Regions from separate parts of the Evansella sp. AB-rgal1 genome, predicted to be linked through region 1. Evidence: riboswitches for the same ligand, from Rfam matches in the RefSeq annotation. Region 1 holds a riboswitch; each other region holds the start of a gene.
What was found. A riboswitch is a leader RNA that binds a small molecule or an ion and turns the genes downstream of it on or off. The one in region 1 is predicted to bind cyclic di-GMP.
Positions count from the first base shown of each region.

Region 2: another riboswitch for cyclic di-GMP. It lies ahead of ACERII_RS01400 (prepilin-type N-terminal cleavage/methylation domain-containing protein); the one in region 1 lies ahead of ACERII_RS12480 (diguanylate cyclase domain-containing protein).
Region 3: another riboswitch for cyclic di-GMP. It lies ahead of ACERII_RS14670 (anti-repressor SinI family protein); the one in region 1 lies ahead of ACERII_RS12480 (diguanylate cyclase domain-containing protein).
Region 4: another riboswitch for cyclic di-GMP. It lies ahead of ACERII_RS12995 (DUF5667 domain-containing protein); the one in region 1 lies ahead of ACERII_RS12480 (diguanylate cyclase domain-containing protein).

Region 1 is NZ_JBGUAU010000013.1:23,987-28,658, reverse strand. It holds gene ACERII_RS12480 (diguanylate cyclase domain-containing protein) at 1-854, opposite strand, end outside; cyclic di-GMP riboswitch class I at 1,048-1,129, opposite strand; gene ACERII_RS12475 (methyl-accepting chemotaxis protein) at 1,647-3,377, opposite strand.
Region 2 is NZ_JBGUAU010000001.1:250,566-255,237, forward strand. It holds gene pilO (type 4a pilus biogenesis protein PilO) at 1-335, opposite strand, end outside; gene ACERII_RS01385 (PilN domain-containing protein) at 332-919, opposite strand; gene pilM (type IV pilus biogenesis protein PilM) at 923-1,903, opposite strand; gene ACERII_RS01395 (prepilin peptidase) at 1,918-2,673, opposite strand; gene ACERII_RS01400 (prepilin-type N-terminal cleavage/methylation domain-containing protein) at 2,710-3,171, opposite strand; cyclic di-GMP riboswitch class II at 3,209-3,291, opposite strand; gene ACERII_RS01405 (type II secretion system F family protein) at 3,299-4,504, opposite strand; gene ACERII_RS01410 (type IV pilus twitching motility protein PilT) at 4,514-4,672, opposite strand, start outside.
Region 3 is NZ_JBGUAU010000016.1:54,092-58,763, forward strand. It holds gene ACERII_RS14660 (DUF4870 domain-containing protein) at 1-151, opposite strand, end outside; gene ACERII_RS14665 (response regulator transcription factor) at 401-1,093, shown strand; cyclic di-GMP riboswitch class I at 1,318-1,407, shown strand; gene ACERII_RS14670 (anti-repressor SinI family protein) at 1,440-1,571, shown strand; gene ACERII_RS14675 (methyl-accepting chemotaxis protein) at 1,636-3,171, opposite strand; gene ACERII_RS14680 (hypothetical protein) at 3,351-3,815, shown strand; gene ACERII_RS14685 (GNAT family N-acetyltransferase) at 3,810-4,292, opposite strand; gene ACERII_RS14690 (alpha/beta hydrolase) at 4,648-4,672, shown strand, end outside.
Region 4 is NZ_JBGUAU010000013.1:158,021-162,692, reverse strand. It holds gene ACERII_RS13005 (DoxX family protein) at 1-37, shown strand, start outside; gene ACERII_RS13000 (hypothetical protein) at 576-767, shown strand; gene ACERII_RS12995 (DUF5667 domain-containing protein) at 895-2,307, opposite strand; cyclic di-GMP riboswitch class I at 2,388-2,501, opposite strand; gene ACERII_RS12990 (hypothetical protein) at 2,924-4,114, shown strand; gene ACERII_RS12985 (MBL fold metallo-hydrolase) at 4,193-4,672, opposite strand, start outside.

The sequences.
Region 1 (4,672 bases):
TTTTCCTTGTCTAATCCAGTTAAAAACGATATTATCGGCGATTGAACAACATTTTTACTTTCCACCCCAAGATATTTTGAGATTTGTGGACTGGCTTCAAGAACCATGCCATGTGCATCCATAATAAGAATTCCAGAAGGAGATTTTTGAAACAAGATATGATACCTTTTTTCATATGACGATAAATAATCAAATTTTGACATACTAAAAAAGACAGCGATTGCCCAGAAAATAGAACCATGTGGAATAAAAAAATGGAAGTAATTATCACTAGAATCTCCCATTAATAAGGAAACAATTAACATAAAGCTTGTCCAGAAAAAAAACGCCAAAATTCCTTTAAGCCACATTTTAGCAGCGTTATTCCCTTTATTCATTTCAATAATTGTTAAAAATATGATAATGATTAAGTACGAAAAATTAACTATCCATAACAGATATATGCCTGGTCCTGGAATAAACGTTGTATCTAGTGTACTCCCCTCTACATTAACCATCCATGAATCAATAGGAAAAGTCAGTAGCAAAATACTTCCTGGAAGGAATAAAAGTTTAAGGTATTTTGCGTTTTTTCTATTATAAACGCCTCCATTGAGAAACCAAAGATGTAGCGCTAATAATGCTCCGATGGTTATCGGTCCATTCACCCAGTATAAACTGAATTCGTGAAAATACAGTGGATAATTTACAAGTGAAGCAAATACACCGATAAACCACATAGAAGTGGACACATACAACAAGCTACATGTAATATGCCTAGCACTATGACGATTACGACTATAAATCATACCCGCCATATACAAAAATACACTTGCTGGAATCAAATACAATATGCAAAAAAATAAAAACTCCATTCCATTCACCTACCTTCTATGTAGCTCGGATAATCCACTATTCCATGTTTAGAAAACCACTCTGTCTTTGAGAAACACCGAAAATCAAAGTGAAAATATTGTAAATCAGTTGGTTATGCAACCAAGTAGTTTGATAAAATTGATATAAAACTTTTTCACACAAAAAAAACTGCCTTCTTCACAGCAGTTTAATAATTGCAACCCGGCTGTCATGCTGTGTGTTTAGACCCGTGGCTTTGCGTCCTATGCTTTCACACAGTTTGCCAAAACTATAATGTTTCTTTTAGTATAGTCCATTATCCCTAGAGAGAAAAGCACTTTCATAAATTTACCTACTGCGTTTGGGTAAAATGTTGCAACCCGGGGGACGGTTCCTGTGGCTCAATCAACCATACATATTGGCGTGACGAGTTCATCCCTTTCACGAAAGGAGCAGCACCCTTCTCTGTGAAGCCTCTCTATACAAAAGTGATCCCTCTAAGCGGACACTCTACTCCAGAATTTGCAGAACGTTTAACAACGAAAGCCCAAGTAGAGAAGCTCATCTTAACCCATTTACCACAATTCGGGAATCACCACGAACTTCTAAAATGGCCAAAATCGATTTTTCACGGGTCTGTGGAACTAGTCAAAGAAGGATTAATAGCCGAACTTAACTATAGAAGTTTGATAAAAAAGAGCAAGGAATTTCCCGCAGGACTCCTTGCTCAAAAATTTTCACTATAGAGGTGAACCTTCTAAACGATCGATAAAACCGAACAAACTTCTGGTGGTGACAGGTAGCAACATTCATCACTTAAAGCGTTGCATCATTTTTGCAAGACTAATAGATAAATCATTTAGCTTTATACCAATGTCATTTGTGTTTTTCAGTTGGGTTACTTGGTTTTCGCTTAAGGCAAGAATTTCTTCCGTACTTGCCGATGTTTCTTGAGAAACCGAAGATAGATTACCTAATGCATTTTCTAAAATTGGCAAGGATTGTACAACGCTATTCAACTCAGATTGAACTCCTTTTAATTGATTACTTACCTTCGATATATCTTGCAGCATCTCATCAAAGGAAACCTTTGAATCGTTTGCCAATCTTATATTTGCGTGTATTTGTTCATGCATTTGATCAAATTCCTGACTAGCGTTTGTAGTGATTGTTTCTAGTTTTTCAATAGATTGTGTGATTTCATCCGTTGCAGAAGATGATTGCTCTGCTAATTTACGCACTTCATGGGCAACTACTGCAAACCCTCTACCTGCATCGCCAGCTCTTGCAGCCTCAATAGTTGCATTTAAAGCTAACAGTTTTGTTTGCTCAGCTATGCCTTGAATTAAACCAACCAGCTTGTTTATTGATAGGGAATAATTTTTCACTTCCCTAACGTTACTTGATAAATGGTCAAAACCTACCTCGAATGTTTTAATCACTGAGATTAACTCGGTAATGTTCTCCTCTCCAGACTTGGCTGACTCTGTCATTTTATCGGAGCTAGTAAATACCTTCCCCATATTCGTCGTCATATTTCCCATGTTATTTTCCATATCTTTTAAAATGATGACACAACTTTCCGAGTTACTAGCAGTTTGTTCTGCCCCGTGCTTAACAATATCTATCGCATCAATTAAATCATTGTTAGATGCAAGACTATTCTCAGAGGAGATCCTCAATTCATTACCATTTCCCTCTAATTTTAAAGCGGTTCTTTTAAGCTCATCTAACACATTTCTCAGATGACCAATCATCGCGTTATAACTTTTATGTAAAGAAATAATCTCTGGCAATGTTGTATTAATCGATAGTGATTGATGTAAATTACCTTCTCTTACCTTCTGCATAGTGCTGCGTAAATCTGTTAGTGGCCTTGTGATTGTCCTCATAAACATACTAATTACGATAATAACCACTACGATACTAATTACTATTGCAGATAAAGTAAATAAAGCCATATTGTTAACTGGTTCCATATAAGTGTCACTCGGTATCAACATGACAAATAATCCATTAATTTCTCTCATTTGTTGAAAAACAATTGTGTAATTATCACTACTAAGTCGTTCATGAAATATTCCATTTTGTATATCGACTATTTTTTTAATCAGCTGGTCGCTTACATCAATATTTGCTTGTTCACTAACATTAAAAGGTTTTAACTCACTATTTTCTATGTAAAAAAAATCTGCGGAAATTCCTTCAGTAGCAAGTTTTTTTTGCTGAAATTGAACATTAAAATTAAGCTGTTGCATAAAATAATCATTGTCACTAACGTAAACAAATTTTAAGTTTTCCGCAATATGACCAATTAGTTCAGCTTCACTAAGTAAACGATTTTCCATCGTATTGATTGTCATATCTCTTGCTTTAAAATAAGAACTAAACCCAACTATTAGTAAAGATGTAACTAAAAGAGAGGTAAAAATAATAAACATCCTCGTACTTAAATTAACTTTTTTCATCAAATCTCTGAACAAACTTCTCTTATCACTCGCTTGTTTCTCTTTTAATAAAACATTTTTCTTCCTTATTTCCAAATTAGTCCCCCCAAGATAACTCACTATTCGACAATTTCATTATAGACGTTCTAAGTAAAGTTTCTGTAAAGGGAATGTATAGTCTATGTAAAGAGAACAAACAAATTTTCACGTATTTTCAGAATCTGTAAGGGGTAGGGGCAACCAAGAGGACGGTTCCCTTGGTTAAAATAATCGAAGTAGCAATCACCAACAACTTTCTTTTCGACAAATTTAGGGGGGTGGGGTGACGCCTAGCACCACCCCAGCTCGTACTTACCGTGTTTTACCACGCGCGTTCGATTTAGCTTTCCCTCTTTGTTGTTCATTTGGTATTTTACGATCTGGATTTGTAGGTTCGAAATTTGGTTTTCTACCTTGATGCTCAGACATGTAAACTCCTCCTATTTTCGGGTAACTTTTTCCTCAACATTAATTAAAATAACCACAAAGACATAAACTATGCATTGGGAAGCAACCGGAACGGTGTGCCCCCTTCTAATTGGCTGGTTAATCATGCAGTTTGAACCGTTTCATGCAGGCTTTCTTGCTAATCCCGACTGTCCAACTTCCATATATATGGATAATGATGCGGTAAACGGGTGGTATCTAACAATTTTTCAGTGAATACTAACATTTATGCGGTGGATACTAACAATTAGAAGAGAATTACTAACAATTTGTCGAATGGCGGCTGTCCACCCTCCCGCCCTCAACTGCTTATTCAAAATTCTATTCACATTCCCCGCCTCCTAATGCCAGGAATGAGGGCGGAGGATTTTGATTTTTGCTTTTTTCACTGAGTTTTGTTTATTTAAACTATTTTTCGTGTTATTTCCGGTGTGCCCCCTTCTAATTGGCTGGTTAATCATGCATTTTGAACCGTTTCAAGCAGGTTTTCTTGCTAAGCCCGACTGTCCAATTTCCATATATATGGATAATGTTCCGGTTAACGGGTGGTATCTAACAATTAACGGGTGGTATCTAACAATTTTTCAGTGAATACTAACATTTATGCGGTGGATACTAACAATTAGAAGAAAATTACTAACAATTTGTCGAATGGCGGCCGTACACCCCCCCCCGCCCTCAACTGCTTATTCAAAATTCTATTCACACCTTACAATTAAGCGAACGAATCTAACAAATAGGGGTCAAAATATTACATTTTGTCAAATGATGCAAAAATCACATCACCTACTCTTTCAAAAGCCTTTCCACTTCAATTAATCAAAAGCAAAAACAAAAAAAAGTCGAAGAAGTAAGTTTTCCCTACTCCCGCGACTTTGCTGTATCTTTCCTCATATTTGCCTTTT
Region 2 (4,672 bases), on a different contig from region 1:
TGAAATTGACTTTTTGAAAAACTATAGTTTTGGACTGTCACATTGGCTGCATTTTCTGCTCCTTCTAATTGTACTAACCAATTCTCAATAAAAGGAGAAGTTGGAACCTTCTTTAGCATTTCTATAGTTTCTTCCTGATTCATTTCAGGAGCTTCTACTTTTCCTTGCAACATTGTTTCGTATAATTCTTCTTCTGTTTTTAGCTGCTGTTTCGCCTTTGCCAAATCATTTTGTAAAGGTGCAAGATAAATAAAATAAACAGCTACTAAGGATAAGAGAACAAGTAACACGAATGCTATGATAAACTTTTGAATTCTATTTTTATCAATATTCATCCATTGTCTCCTTCCCCAACTAAATGAACTGTGGATACATTCTCTTCTAACTTTGTGAGTTCATCTCGATCAAACGTAATGGTATAAGAAGCAGAATACCTTGTTTCAGTTTCTGATTCGATAAGAGATACAGAATGAATCATAACATCTGTCACAACAGATAATGATTGCAAATGATGGAGGTAGCTTGCAACTTCTCTTTGATTTGAAAATACTGCATTGATTTGCACAGTGCCTCCATCTGTATATTGATAATTAGTAAAAAAACCTTGAGTTGGTAACTGATTTGCCAATAGATTTACTACTTGCGCAGATGATATGTACTGATCTTCTATATACGTTACAGAACGATCAAGATGCGGTGTCTCTACCTGCAATTCTGCCTGTTGTGATGCAATAAGCTGAAGTTGCTTTACTGTTTCGATATTATTCTCTATCTGCGCCTGCTCCCGCTGCAGTGATTGATAATAAAAAATTCCAGCTATTAAGATAACCATGGATATACCATAGGTGATGCCTACTGCTGTTACTACTATATAATTTTTCTTTGGTTTTTTTGGTAATAAGTTAATTTCCACAGACATGGGCTACACCTCTTTTAAACATAAGCTTAATGGTAATAAATACTGGTCAGGAATATCATTTCTCACTTTCTCCATCACCTTTAGGGTAGCTGGTGAATTTAAGGAGCTAACTTTCTCTTTAATAGTAGTGAAAAGCATAGGATGATCACCTAAGAGAATCATATTCGTAATTTCTTTTGTACCTTGATGCATAGAATATTTATAAAAATTCATTACTCGTTCTATTTCTAAGAGTTGATCATCAATGTCGCCATCTATCTTCAATTTATTTTTGAATTCATACTTTATCATACCTTCTTCCAAATGAATGGAAACATCATCCTTCCCTAAGTTATAAGCTAAATGTCTCATGAAAATAGGAACATCTTGATGAAAGATAGATATATTAATGGATGTCAAGCTCCATTCAATAAAAAGAAAATGCTGTTCATCTGCAGCTTCAATGCTTTGTTCAAAATAACGATAAAGAGAAAGACCTCCGATGTCTGCAACAATTGGTTTTAACTTTGCATTCTCAAGCTTCTTTGAATACTCCAATACTTGTTCCTCTGGGGTTGCAAAAAATAAAATATCTCTACTTTCCACAATTTCACTTTCTTTTTCTAGAATATGAAAGTCGAAGTATGCATCATCAAAGGGAAGATGAATGGACGCCCCTATTTCAAAGTTTAGATACCCACGTATATCTTCCTCTTCTAAATTTGCTGGAATCGAAAGTTTTCGAAAAAAAACGGAAGAATCAGGTATGAAAAACATAATTTCTTTGTTTTTTAGCTTCCAATCTTGAACACATTCTTCTAACAGTTGTTGAAATCTAGCTCCATCAACAATTTTTCCTTTTTCTATAACTCCCATTGGTACATGCTTTTCTCCAAAGTTGTCTACATTAGTAAAGGAAGGACCTTTTGTAGCGACATAGCGGATGACGTGGTCTTTGATTTGGATACCGATAGTTTGTTTACTAGAAAGAGTCAATGAAAACAAGGAAACTTCCTCCTTTAAAATAATAATTGAATATACCATTCAATGATGGAGTTATGAAAAAAGTAACTTATCAGACTACCGATTGCTATAAACGGTCCGAAGGGAATAGGACTACCTTTTTCTACTTTCTTCCCCATTCTCGCAGCGATCCCTACCACTGCACCTAAGAAACTAGCTATGAAAAGGGCAACGAACACTCCTGTTAAACCTAGTACGATTCCTAACACTCCAAATAGCTTAATATCTCCGCCTCCCATACCACCTTTACTCACAATCGCTATTAGTAGAAGAATTCCAAAACCAACTACAGCACCTACTATGCTGTCCCACCATGGTGTTAGCGGAGAAATGACTGTTAATAAAATAAAGAGTGGTAAAAAGAAAAGAAGGACCTTATCAGGAATGAGCATGGTTGATAAATCAGATACAGTGATAATAATTAATAATGATATAAGCGCAAGTGCGATTGGCAATTCCTTTGACCATCCCACCAGTAATGGCGAAATCGTAAAAAGACATGCAGTTAACGCTTCATAAAATGGATAAACAGGAGATATTTTCGTTGCACAATTACGACAGCGACCCTTTTGAAGGAAAAAAGAAAGGATTGGAATTAATTCCATCCATGTTAGGTTCTTATTACAAGCAGGACAATGGGAACCAGGGGAAACGATTGATTCCCCTGCTGGCACCCGTAAGCCTACAACATTATAGAAGGAGCCCAGAATGGCACCTAGGATGAAAAGATAGATGTGAAGTGTAAGTTCCATGTTTGGTGGGCTCCTTTATTTTCGACTTTAAAAAAACTATCTACTTACTACATCTCCTCTAACAAGTTCTCCTTGTTTAACACCCTCAATTTTTCGCTCTTTTCCAATTAGAGTAACTGTATAAACTGTAACATCATTTTCAACTTCAACTTCTACTTTACTTGCACTCCAATTGTATCCGTCACCAGCTGTTCCTTCAGTCACTGGTGCTGAATTTCCAGTTTCTTTTGTATCAGGATCTTCCATTGGTTCTAGGTAGCCTCCAGCAATTAATTCTTCTAACTTAATTTCTGTTTTGTTCGGATCACTTGTTAACATAATTCTTGCTGAGCTGATCATCTGTTGAGCATTCCCCACATGCGCATCCTTCTTCGCATTATCAATCAACCCACCAATACTAGGTATCGCTATCGCTGCAATAATACCCAAAATTACTACAACTACTAGTAACTCAATTAACGTTAAACCTTTTTGATTCTTAAGCATTCTTTTTAACATACTATCCCTCTCCTTTTAAAGAAGTTTTTTATAATGTATTAATAAGGCCGGTTGCACTACTCGCTCCCAATGATCCAAGTGCCCAAATGAAGATCATTATTCATCGCACCTCTCAATAATCAAAAAATTAAATTTCTGAGTAAATTTGAAACATAGGTACAATAATCGAAATAACAATTACTCCTACTACGGACGCAAGAATGACAATTAATAATGGTTCAATGAGTGCTTTTAAACGGTCTGTTGCATACTCTACTTCTTTTTCATAAAAGTCTGCAACTTTCCCAAGCATTTGGTCTAACGAACCAGTTTCTTCCCCAATGCTAATCATGTGAACCACAAGTGGCGGGAACACCCAGTTATCCTTCATAGGCTCTGTTAGTCGTTTCCCTTCCTCCAATGCATTTCGAGATTGTTTCAAAGTGTGAGCAATTACTTCATTGCCTATTACCTTTTCCACTATTTTTATAGATTGTAAGATGGGTACAGAGCTTGAAAACAAAGAACTTAGTGTCCTACTCATTCTAGCTAATGCAGCCTTTTGTAACAACTGACCAAATATAGGTAATTTCAATAAGAAGTAATCAAGATAATATTTGGAATCTGCATTCTTTTGAATCATCCATATTCCAATGCTTAATAGCAATACTCCAATTAATAGTAACCACCACAAACTGGAAACAATATTACTCACTGTTAATACAAACACTGTTATCGCAGGTAATTCTCCTCCTAAGTCAGATAACATAGCTGCAAACATAGGAACAACGGAGGTTAACAGAAAGATAACAACTAGTACTGCCACTATCGCTATAACAATAGGATAAGCTAAAGCAGATTTTACTTTTTGCTTCGTTTCGTGTTGTTTTTCAAACTGCAGAGCTAGTTGATCTAGTGACTCTTCAAGTGAACCACTAGCTTCTCCAGCACGAACCATATTGATAAAAATAGGAGGAAAAACCTTCTTCTGTTTGCTTGCGGCTTCAGAGAAAGCATTTCCAGATAATAAATCTTCCTCAATATTCTCTAACGCTCTCATGAGTGCTTTACTGCTCGTCTGTTTGGACAATATTGCTGTAGAGTCAACGATTGAGACACCAGATTTCAGTAGAGTAGCAAATTGCCGTAAAAACAACACAAAATCCTGCAGTTTTACAGGGTTTCCTATAATTATTTCTTTATTTAAAAAGTTTGGCTCTATCTCATCAAGGGTAGCCTGTGCAATACCTTGGTTTCTAAGTTTTTGGATTACTTGCTTTCTTGATTGTCCAGAAATGGTGCCTTCTTTTTTCTCCCCTATTTTAGAGCGACCCTTGTAGCGATATTGTGGCAATTCCTTCACCTACCTCTCTTTTAAATAGTGTCTCGCTTCGTCGTAATCTATGGCCTTTGCTTGAAGTAATTGGCGTACACTCATTTCAAGTGTATGCATTCCCTCTGCTTTACTAGTTTGAAGAACATTTTCGATTTGGTGTATTTTTTCATTTCGAATCAAGTTCGA
Region 3 (4,672 bases), on a different contig from region 1:
TCTCTATAAAAACTAAGATTAATCCCGAAAGAAACGTTAATACATATGCAACAAGACCCCCAATATTCTCATCTAAGCCAGTAGATGATTTCTTTTTTTCATTAGTTGATACTTTTTCCGTTGAAGTGGTTTTATTCGTTTCTGTATCCATGAAAAACCTCCTGAAGTATTTTTTATATTGTCATCGTAGCAAACAGGAAGACCGAAGCATATTATCCGAAAGTATAAATTTTTTGTAAAAATGGAAAAAACAATTTGAATAATTCACAAAATGAGCCCATAATAGAGATATTAAAATGGTAATTAATACAATTCCCACTAGGGGTTTGGTTAGGACAATAGATGTTTGGAGTAGCGTTTTTTCTATAGACAATTAGATTGTAAGTAAGGAGGAAAAGTTGTGGTCAAAGTATTAATTGTGGAGGATGACCCAGATATTCGTGAACTAACATCCCTTTACTTACGTAAAAAAGGCTTTGATGTGTTTACTGCCGCGAATGGGTACTCAGCTTTGACAATTGTAAATGATAACTTACCCGAAATAATTTTATTAGATATTTTGTTGCCCGGAATGGAAGGGTATGAATTATGCAAGAAAATAAGAAATATTACAAATGTTCCAATCCTTTTCTTAAGTTGCAAAAGAGAAGCTTGTGATAAAATAAAAGGTTTTGAAGTTGGTGCGGATGATTATATCACAAAGCCTTTTGATCTTGCGGAGTTAGAAGCGAGAATAAAGGTTCATTTACGAAGGTCACCAAATGTTTCAAATCCAAAAGGAAAGATATTTACATGCGAACATTTAGAAATAAACTTGGACAGCTGTGATGTTATTGTTGATGGTAAAGTAATTTCATTGTATAAAAAGGAATTACAGCTACTGATACTTCTAGTGGAAAATCCCAATCAAGTTTTTAGTGCCGAGCAGTTGTACAATCAAATCTGGGGAATAGATAGCTTAGGAGATTTAAAAACTGTGATGGTACATATAAGTAATTTGCGCCGAAAAATAGAGAAAGATCCTACCAAGCCAAAGTTTATTCGCACTGTTAGAGGGTTTGGGTATAAGTTTACTACACCGATAAAAAAATGATAATATATATATTAATGTCGACAAGTGCAATGAATTGTTAGTAAATTCTAAATTTTTTACCCAGTTTTAACCTTTGGTGCGTATAGTATATGTAGATGTGTCTTGTATAATGTCGGTACTTGTTGGACGCTTATTGAAGGGTGGTGGAGAGAGTTACGTAATTTTTTGTGGTTTGGTTTGTTGTTTCGACGTTGGTGTTTATCTTGAGTACATGAAGGGCTCCTTCTAGATAAGGGCAAATCTATTGAAAAGTAGAGGCGCAAAGCTTAGGGTCTAAGGGCTAATGCATTGCCTATGATAGCCGAGTTACCTAGCAAGGTACAATGCTGAAGGGAGACTATGGGGAATGGAAAAAGTAAAAGAAAAGCCATTAGTTCTAGACAAGGAATGGGTTTTGCTATTAGAAGAAGCTAGGAAACTTGGGGTTACTCCTAGAGACGTTCGGATGTTTTTATTGAGATCGAAAAATGGGCAATAATACATCTACATAAAATTACAATATAAGCTGTCATGTAAGGGGCCTTACATGACAGTTTTGTGGTTCAATCCTTTTTGGATATATCCTGAACTAGCTGATCTAATCTTTCCATCATATTTTTAAGGGAGGTAGTAGTTTCATTGAAGTTTTCTAACATAGCCAATTGTTGTTCTGAAGAAGCAGATATATTCTCGGTACTTTTTTGATAGTCTTGAGATACAGTAGTCATTGAATTGATAGAATGCTTTACTGCATCTACTTTACCAACAATTGATTGTGATTTTTCATAGGTGTTGTTTACGTCTTCATACACTTTTTTTGAATCTTGTACAATCTTTTCAAATAATTGTCTTGTCATTGAAACTTGATCCAATCCTAATTCTACTTGTTTATTTGTCTCTTGCATAACTCCATCTGCTTCTTTCGTATCCACTAATAAATCCTTGATTATATGAGATACTTGGTTTGCGTATTTACTTGATTGATCGGCAAGTTTCCTTACTTCATCTGCAACAATTGCGAATCCTCTTCCAGATTCTCCTGCACGTGCTGCTTCAATTGCTGCATTTAATGCTAGCAAATTTGTCTGCTCTGCAATATCAGACATATACACTAAAGTTTGCTCAATTTCAGAAGATCGTTCTTGAAGGTGTTTGATTACATCATTCATTTGTTCTACGGCTTTTGAAATACTTACCATTTGATCTTCTGTATTATTCATACTGGTTTGTCCTGTCTGAGCAACGGCAAGGGTATGCATCGACGACTCTTTTGTTTCGTTTGATTGTTTAGATATACTAATCATATCCTGCGATACTTCTTCCATTGCTTGATGACTTGACTTTGCATGATGTAATTGATCGTATGCTCCTTGTGCAATGGTTTGAATAGCCTCAGAAATTTCTCCAGTTGCTGCCGCTGATTCCTTTGAACCTTGTTCTAAATGATTTGCACTAATGAGAACTTCTTTGGAAGTAGTGGATAAGTGATCAATAATATCTTTTAATACACTTCGTTGGCTTGTTTCTCGTATTTCTACTTCAGATCTATAGCTTGTTTGTGCTGCTATTTGAACGATGATCACAGCGCTCGTAATAAGCAAGAATACAGCATGAATCATTAGGAGTACAAATGAATACTCACTCGTTCCAGCGATTAATTCTGGTGCTAAAAAATATCCCCCCACATGTTGAACGGCAAAAATAATCGTGCTCGCTACGATTAAACGTATACTCTGAAAAAAGGCTAATGCAGCTAGTACCATAAAAATAGAAAAATGATATTCTACTAAGCCGTCACCTACAGCAATAATGGATATACTTCCGAATGTTAGTCCTAGCATTAACACCGGTGGTAAATAAGGATGCTCTTTGTTTTTCGTATATATGAGTAAAGCTAATAATAAAAGTAGGATAGGAATACTAAAGAAAATGTAAAATAAAATTGGCGTTATGGAGCTTTCTGTGAAATGAGCGTGATGAGAAGTTTGGATTACTTCATCTAGGAAGTGAAATTGATGGTGTAGAAAATAAATGATAATAGATAAAAGTGCAACGAAACCAGTGAAACACAGCATAAGTAGATTTTTTCTTTGCTCCATGTGGACCTCCTGAGGCAATGCCATGATAGATAGTATTGTTAGTATATCTCACATGAGAGTATTTGAGAATGGTACCATTCTACAGTGTTTTGCTATGTGGAAAAAAGTTAGTGTGGAATGGTGCATTGAAATTTTGTCCAATCCTTGTTTAAATAGGGGGAGTGAGGTGAAGATCTGTTATGGAAGAAAAGAGTAGAAATAAGAGTAAATTTCAATCGTTTACACTACTAGGAATGGGAATTCTATTATTAGTTGTATTTAGTGCGATAAATTTATTCGGTCTATATCCTAATAACTATAGTTACGAAGAAACGAAGGAACAGTTTATTGTATATGAAGGAGTAGTTCCCACAATCTATACTGTCGAACAAAGTGAAGTAGATGAATTGTCTAAGGTTCTAGCGATACATGGGATAAATTCTCTAAATCAGGTGGTTCTTATGTCGACCGTTATCCTATTCCTTTTACTCTTTTATATCTTTGCGATAACGAGAAGACACGTCCGTTTCAACTTCGAGAACAAATTGGATGTAATGCACGCTGTAAATATTTGCATTCTATTTATTTTCTTTCTGTATAACGTAGGGGTATACAATTCCTATGTGAACTTAATACGAAATTCTATTGAACGAATCTTTCTATGAGCTTTCCCCATCGAAATACATAACCTGGTGTAAAACAGAAAAACCAAATGTTCTATAAAAATGTTCCGCTTGTGTATTAAAGTTGTATACAGTTAACTCCAATCTGTTCATACCCATCGTTTTCCCCCAGTTAATAACTTCTTGCAATAGCATTGTGCCAACTTGCTTGTGCCGATGCTCTTTTTTCACTGCAATACTATCTATGTGCACCCATTCCCTTTCCTGAAAAACATGATAAGATGGAACCCGCATTTTATAAGCCTCCGCAAATCCAATGACATTATCTTGGTACTCACACACTAATAAAAGTTTGTTAGGATTTGTAATCAACTCCTTTATATACTCTTTAGGTCTAGCGAATTCTTCATGTATCTCTTGAAAAATGTCAGGATGATGTTGGTGATGTACATCATCCAATAGTTTATATAAGTAATTCAGTGCAACAAAGTCTGTCAGCTTTCCCTCTCTTATAAACATGGACAACGTGGATCGACCCCTTTCTGATAGGAAAGTTCACAAAAAATTCAGCGGTCTGGTCCCTGAATTTTTTGTGACTTTCATCTTCACTGTAACGAACGAAATTGTTCCAATGCAGCAAAGCGTATACTCTCTTACATAAATATATGAGCCATGTGGAAATAATAACCACGATAGTGGATATAAAGGAGAACGTATCGTTTGAAATTATGATTAAGAGCGTATAAAATAATAGATACTTACTTTTTGAAAGTTGGTTAACTCAGATATTATGAAAATATTTGGTGTTATTGCTTCCAAAATGATGAAGAAGGGTATGGAACTGTATCGGATAAAGGAGGAAATAAACATGACAATGAAACATATATTTCAAAAAGGTG
Region 4 (4,672 bases), 130 kb from region 1:
CAAAGGGAAATTTGCTAAAGCTACCGAGGCAGCATAGAAAGACAATATAGATCAGCTTAGAATCACACATCAGACAACTTAGAGTACACAACACAACAAAGAATTAACATCAGACAACTTAGAGAAAACGTATTATAACAACCTAGACACAACAAAATTGCTAAAAGGAAAAGAGCACTGGAACTTTAGTGCTCTTTTCTTGTTGATTGGGAAGCCTCGATGAAGTTATATTTCAATATCTTCATCGAACAGGATTTCTCTTCCTACTCTGCGTATGCATGGCTTGCTTTTTTGCCAACAGTCTCGTCACCATCTATTCGAATTAACATTCCTTTTATAGCAACAATCCCCCAGAAAAAACTCACTTTATTCCAAGTAAATATTAAATAACTAAGTACCCCTTATTTCTAAGTTAATTAAAATTATTATAAATAGAAGCACGAGAACCGTCCCCAGTGTTTCCTATTTCATAAATCGGGTATATATAAAAGTACTATTACTTTGTACACTTCTAAAAACGAGAGTGACCGCTTACAATGGTAAAAACAGCCATAAAATAAGGGGGCTTAAAGCTTATGATAAAAAAATTCTATTACTCTGTTTTACGAATTTGGCATAACCATAAAGCAAACCTTTATTTAAGAAACGCAGAGCAAACAAATTGTCAGGAAGAAACCATGAAACTTATGGAAAAATGTTCCCTGCACCACAATAAATATGTATCCTATACAATGCAGCTTAGCTTAGTAAATAAAAATGTCATGTAAAGAAAGAAGAGATTCACAATGAAAGAGCACTTATATCCATAGATATAAGCGCTCTTTTGTAGTTTAAGGGCCCTTTATTGAAAATTCCCTGTTGTCCTACCACCCACAACTTAAAAAGCAGATATAACTACTCTCTACCGCCGCGCTTCTGGTTCTCCGCTTTACCATTGTTGCTTTGGGGCTTCTTCCCTTTTTCTTCTGTTTTTTGTTGTTTCGCTTCTTCACGCTCGGCTTTTGCTTGCTCTCGTTCTAATTCCCGCTGCGCTCTTTCTTCCTCACGCTTCAGCTTCTCTGCTTCCTGTCTTTTCTTAGCTTCCTCTTGTTGCTTTTTCGCCTCTTCTTGTCTCATCTTTGCTTCCTCTTGACGTTTATCCGCTTCCTGTAGTTGACGCTTTTCTACTTCCTCTTGTTGACGAGCTACTTCATCTTCACGACTTACTTCTTCTTGCTTTACATCCTCTGTCACAACCACTTCTTCATCAACAGTTATAGTGGATTGTACAACCTCTTCCTCCGTACCCACATCTAGTAAGCTATTAGTAACAAACGCTACTTCAAGCTCACCTTGTTCCGAGTCGGCATCCTCTAAAGGATCATCCTCTTCTGTAGCGTCAACTAACTGGATGTCAGAGTCTCCCTCTTCACTACCATCTTCCCCTAATTCCACTTCATCGCTATCCTCAGCTACAACTTCAATAGCTTCTTCTTCCAGTTTTGCCAACTTTTTAAGAATCTTCTTTTCTAATCGCGCTTGTGCCTTAACAACATTTTTTTGTAGCGACTCCTTCGCTTGAGGGTTCTGCACCTTCTCCAATGCAGCTTGCAGTGCTAGAAGATTCGCAGAAAACTTAGCTTCAAGAACTTCGCGAACAGAATCCAAAGTCAACTCTTCCTCTAACTCTTCATCCTCCGTTACATCAACCAATTCCTCTCCATCAGAAACATCTTCCTCCACAACTTCCGCATTTTCTGAACCGTCCGTTACCAGATCAACCTTTTCACCCTCGACGCTATCCGTCTCCTCATTCTCCGTACCTGCAACCTCGTCCTCAATAACAACATCTATTTCATCTACTTCTTCATATTTTTCCAGCGCCAACTCTTGCTGGTCAATCGCCCTTTGAAGCGTTTCGCTAGCTAAATCCTCTTTCCCTTGAGCAAATAAAACCTCCGCCTCAACAATTCGTTCATAAGCAAATGCCAGTAGCAATTCCGCTTCATCTACGCTATCAAACGTAAATGCCAACTGAACTTGCTCTATTACTTTTTTGAAAAAATAGAAAAAGTCTCCTGGTAGAAGGGATGGCCCCTCCACTTCATCCACCGTCTCTTCCAAAACCTCCTCATCAAGTTTCTCTGTTGCCACCTCACCTAATGGTTCTACACCAAGTACCTCTTCTACAAGTAAATCATCCGCAGGCTGCTCACCCTCATCTGCATACACTTGTCCAAAACCAAACATCACCAGCAGCAACAACGCTAATGCACTTGTCATAAAAACTTGACGCAAACGACTTTCAAATAACACGCCTCTCCACATAAAAAAACCTCCCAATTCAAATAATGATCAGGAAGAACAGCAAAAATCCAATCAAATTCCCAAGATTTTCTCCATTCTTCAGCAGCACAGCCACCAATAGGTACAACAGTTACACTGAAAACTCAGTGTCGATTGCCACCTTTAGGTCTGTAACTTTGCGTCTCTACCTTTCGATAGATTTGCCTTTTTCAAATGGGAACACTTCGTTCACCATATAGTACAACTATACGCTAATACAACAGTTGGTGGTATCGTCTATATTCCCCATATTTCCCTTTATTTCTACAAAAACAGCTCAAAAACTTAGGTATATTAGATCGATTTTGGACGTAAACACCCTAGTCTTTTATCAAAACACGAGAATTAATTACCCTTTTTCATAAAAACCAGGCTCCGTTTTTCCAGTCAATTTACAATACTAACAATTGAAGACCTTTCTCTAACAATTGGAACTCATTATCTAACAATTACAGCCCATAAACTTACAAAATACACTACTTATCTAACAATCACAGAAAATGGTAGCATGTAAGGAGGGGGAAGCCTTCTCCCTTTCCACAGCCCACCTTACTTTGTTACCATTACATTAGCAATTAGATATGGGGAGGAAATTTCAATGAGTGCAGGATACATATATGCTGTGATGGATAGTGCAACAGACGGCCGCATTACAATAAAAAAAACAAATCAAGACCCTACGGAGCTTTTTCCTGAAAATGAAAAAAACTCCCTACTATATAGAGAGTATTTTGAGGATTCTATTGAAGGTGCAGAACAACGTATTCATGATTTGCTCCACAAATCGCGACAAACAGAATACAGTAATGTTTTCCAAGTCGCTCCGTATGAAGCCATCGAGTGCATTCAAAGAGTAAAGATGGAGCCCTTACCCCAGTTAGCAAATCCAACCAAGGAAATCCCAGTCGCCGCTTACGACCTTTTCGACAACGCATGCAACTATTATTATGGACGTGGCCAAATTCCACAAGATTATGAGAAGGCGAAAGAGTTTTTCCATGAAGCAAGTCAGCAAGGAGTACTCCCCGCCTTCGTGTATTTAGGTCGAATGTTCGAATACGGAGATGGAGTCCAGCAAGATGCTGAAAAGGCACTCGAGTTTTACAAAATGGGGGCAAAAAGAGGGAGCAACCTCTGTCACGCAAAAATAGGCTGCCTTCTGTGGCGAGATACAAAAGTGAAGAATTTAGAAACCGGTAAAAAACATTGGAACAACTATTTCACACAACTGGATCATACCCTGATAACAAAAGATGATTACTCCAACTTCAATTTTTACATAACACTAGCAAAGGAAAATCAGCTAGACATCCACTTCGAAGACATCCTGGCAATGTATAAAACGCAGATGCTCCAGCTGTTGAATATCCGGAAGGACGTTGTTGTGGAACAACATGCGCACAACCTCCCTTTCAAAAAATACATGGTAAGTCTCATTGACGAGGAAATGGAGTTCGTACATTCTTTAATCACAAAAGAAACACCTGATCTGCCTGAAAACTATGCAATATGTACGGACTACATCACGATTCCAAACATGGGAATCATTATTCTAGCCGATGTGGAACGGGGATCCTTTCATGTAGGCGATTCTATCAATTTACGATCCCCGAGTGGTACATCCCACCAAACAGTCATTACGAAGATTGATCGATATGGAGAGTTTACAAGTTCTACGAAAGAAGGCGAGAACGTGGGATTTCTAATTCATGCTGACGAAAAGAAAGTGAAATTTGTGAAAGGGGATGCGACGATAACTACTAAGACTCCCCTAATTAAGGGAGTCTAGTAAGTTCGCCTGTATACTAAGGACCAGGGGGCGGTTCTCACCTTGCCATTATTAAGCATAATCAGAACTCGCCCCTTTCTATCCCACCGTTTCACTTACTTCCACTATTTTGGTACTCTCCTCATCTAGTGTCAGTGCCTCTTTTAGTTCCAGAGCGAGATTGGTTGGACCGTGGGTGAACACGGTTTGCTTTGGAGTCAGAAAGCGAAGCATATGCTTTGTTTCCTCTACCCCAGGATGAACCTTAAATCGATACTTTTCATATTGCAAATGATCGTTTTCACAAACTAATTTCCTTATATTATCATTCAAAGGTCCAGTTGTTATGATTTTTAGTGGGGATGAGTGTTTCCAGTGAGAATAACCTACGATTTCATTTTCCAAAAAGAATCCAATGCCAAGCTCCCCGTCTTGAAGCCACTCTTCCACGTTTGATACCCACAGCTTAGGAACCACCTTTTCTTTGAACCATTGATAATTTTCTTTTTTTAAACAAGCTTGATTTCTCTCATAATCTTCCAATGCAAGAAGGATGTCTTCACTTACAGTAAATGTCAT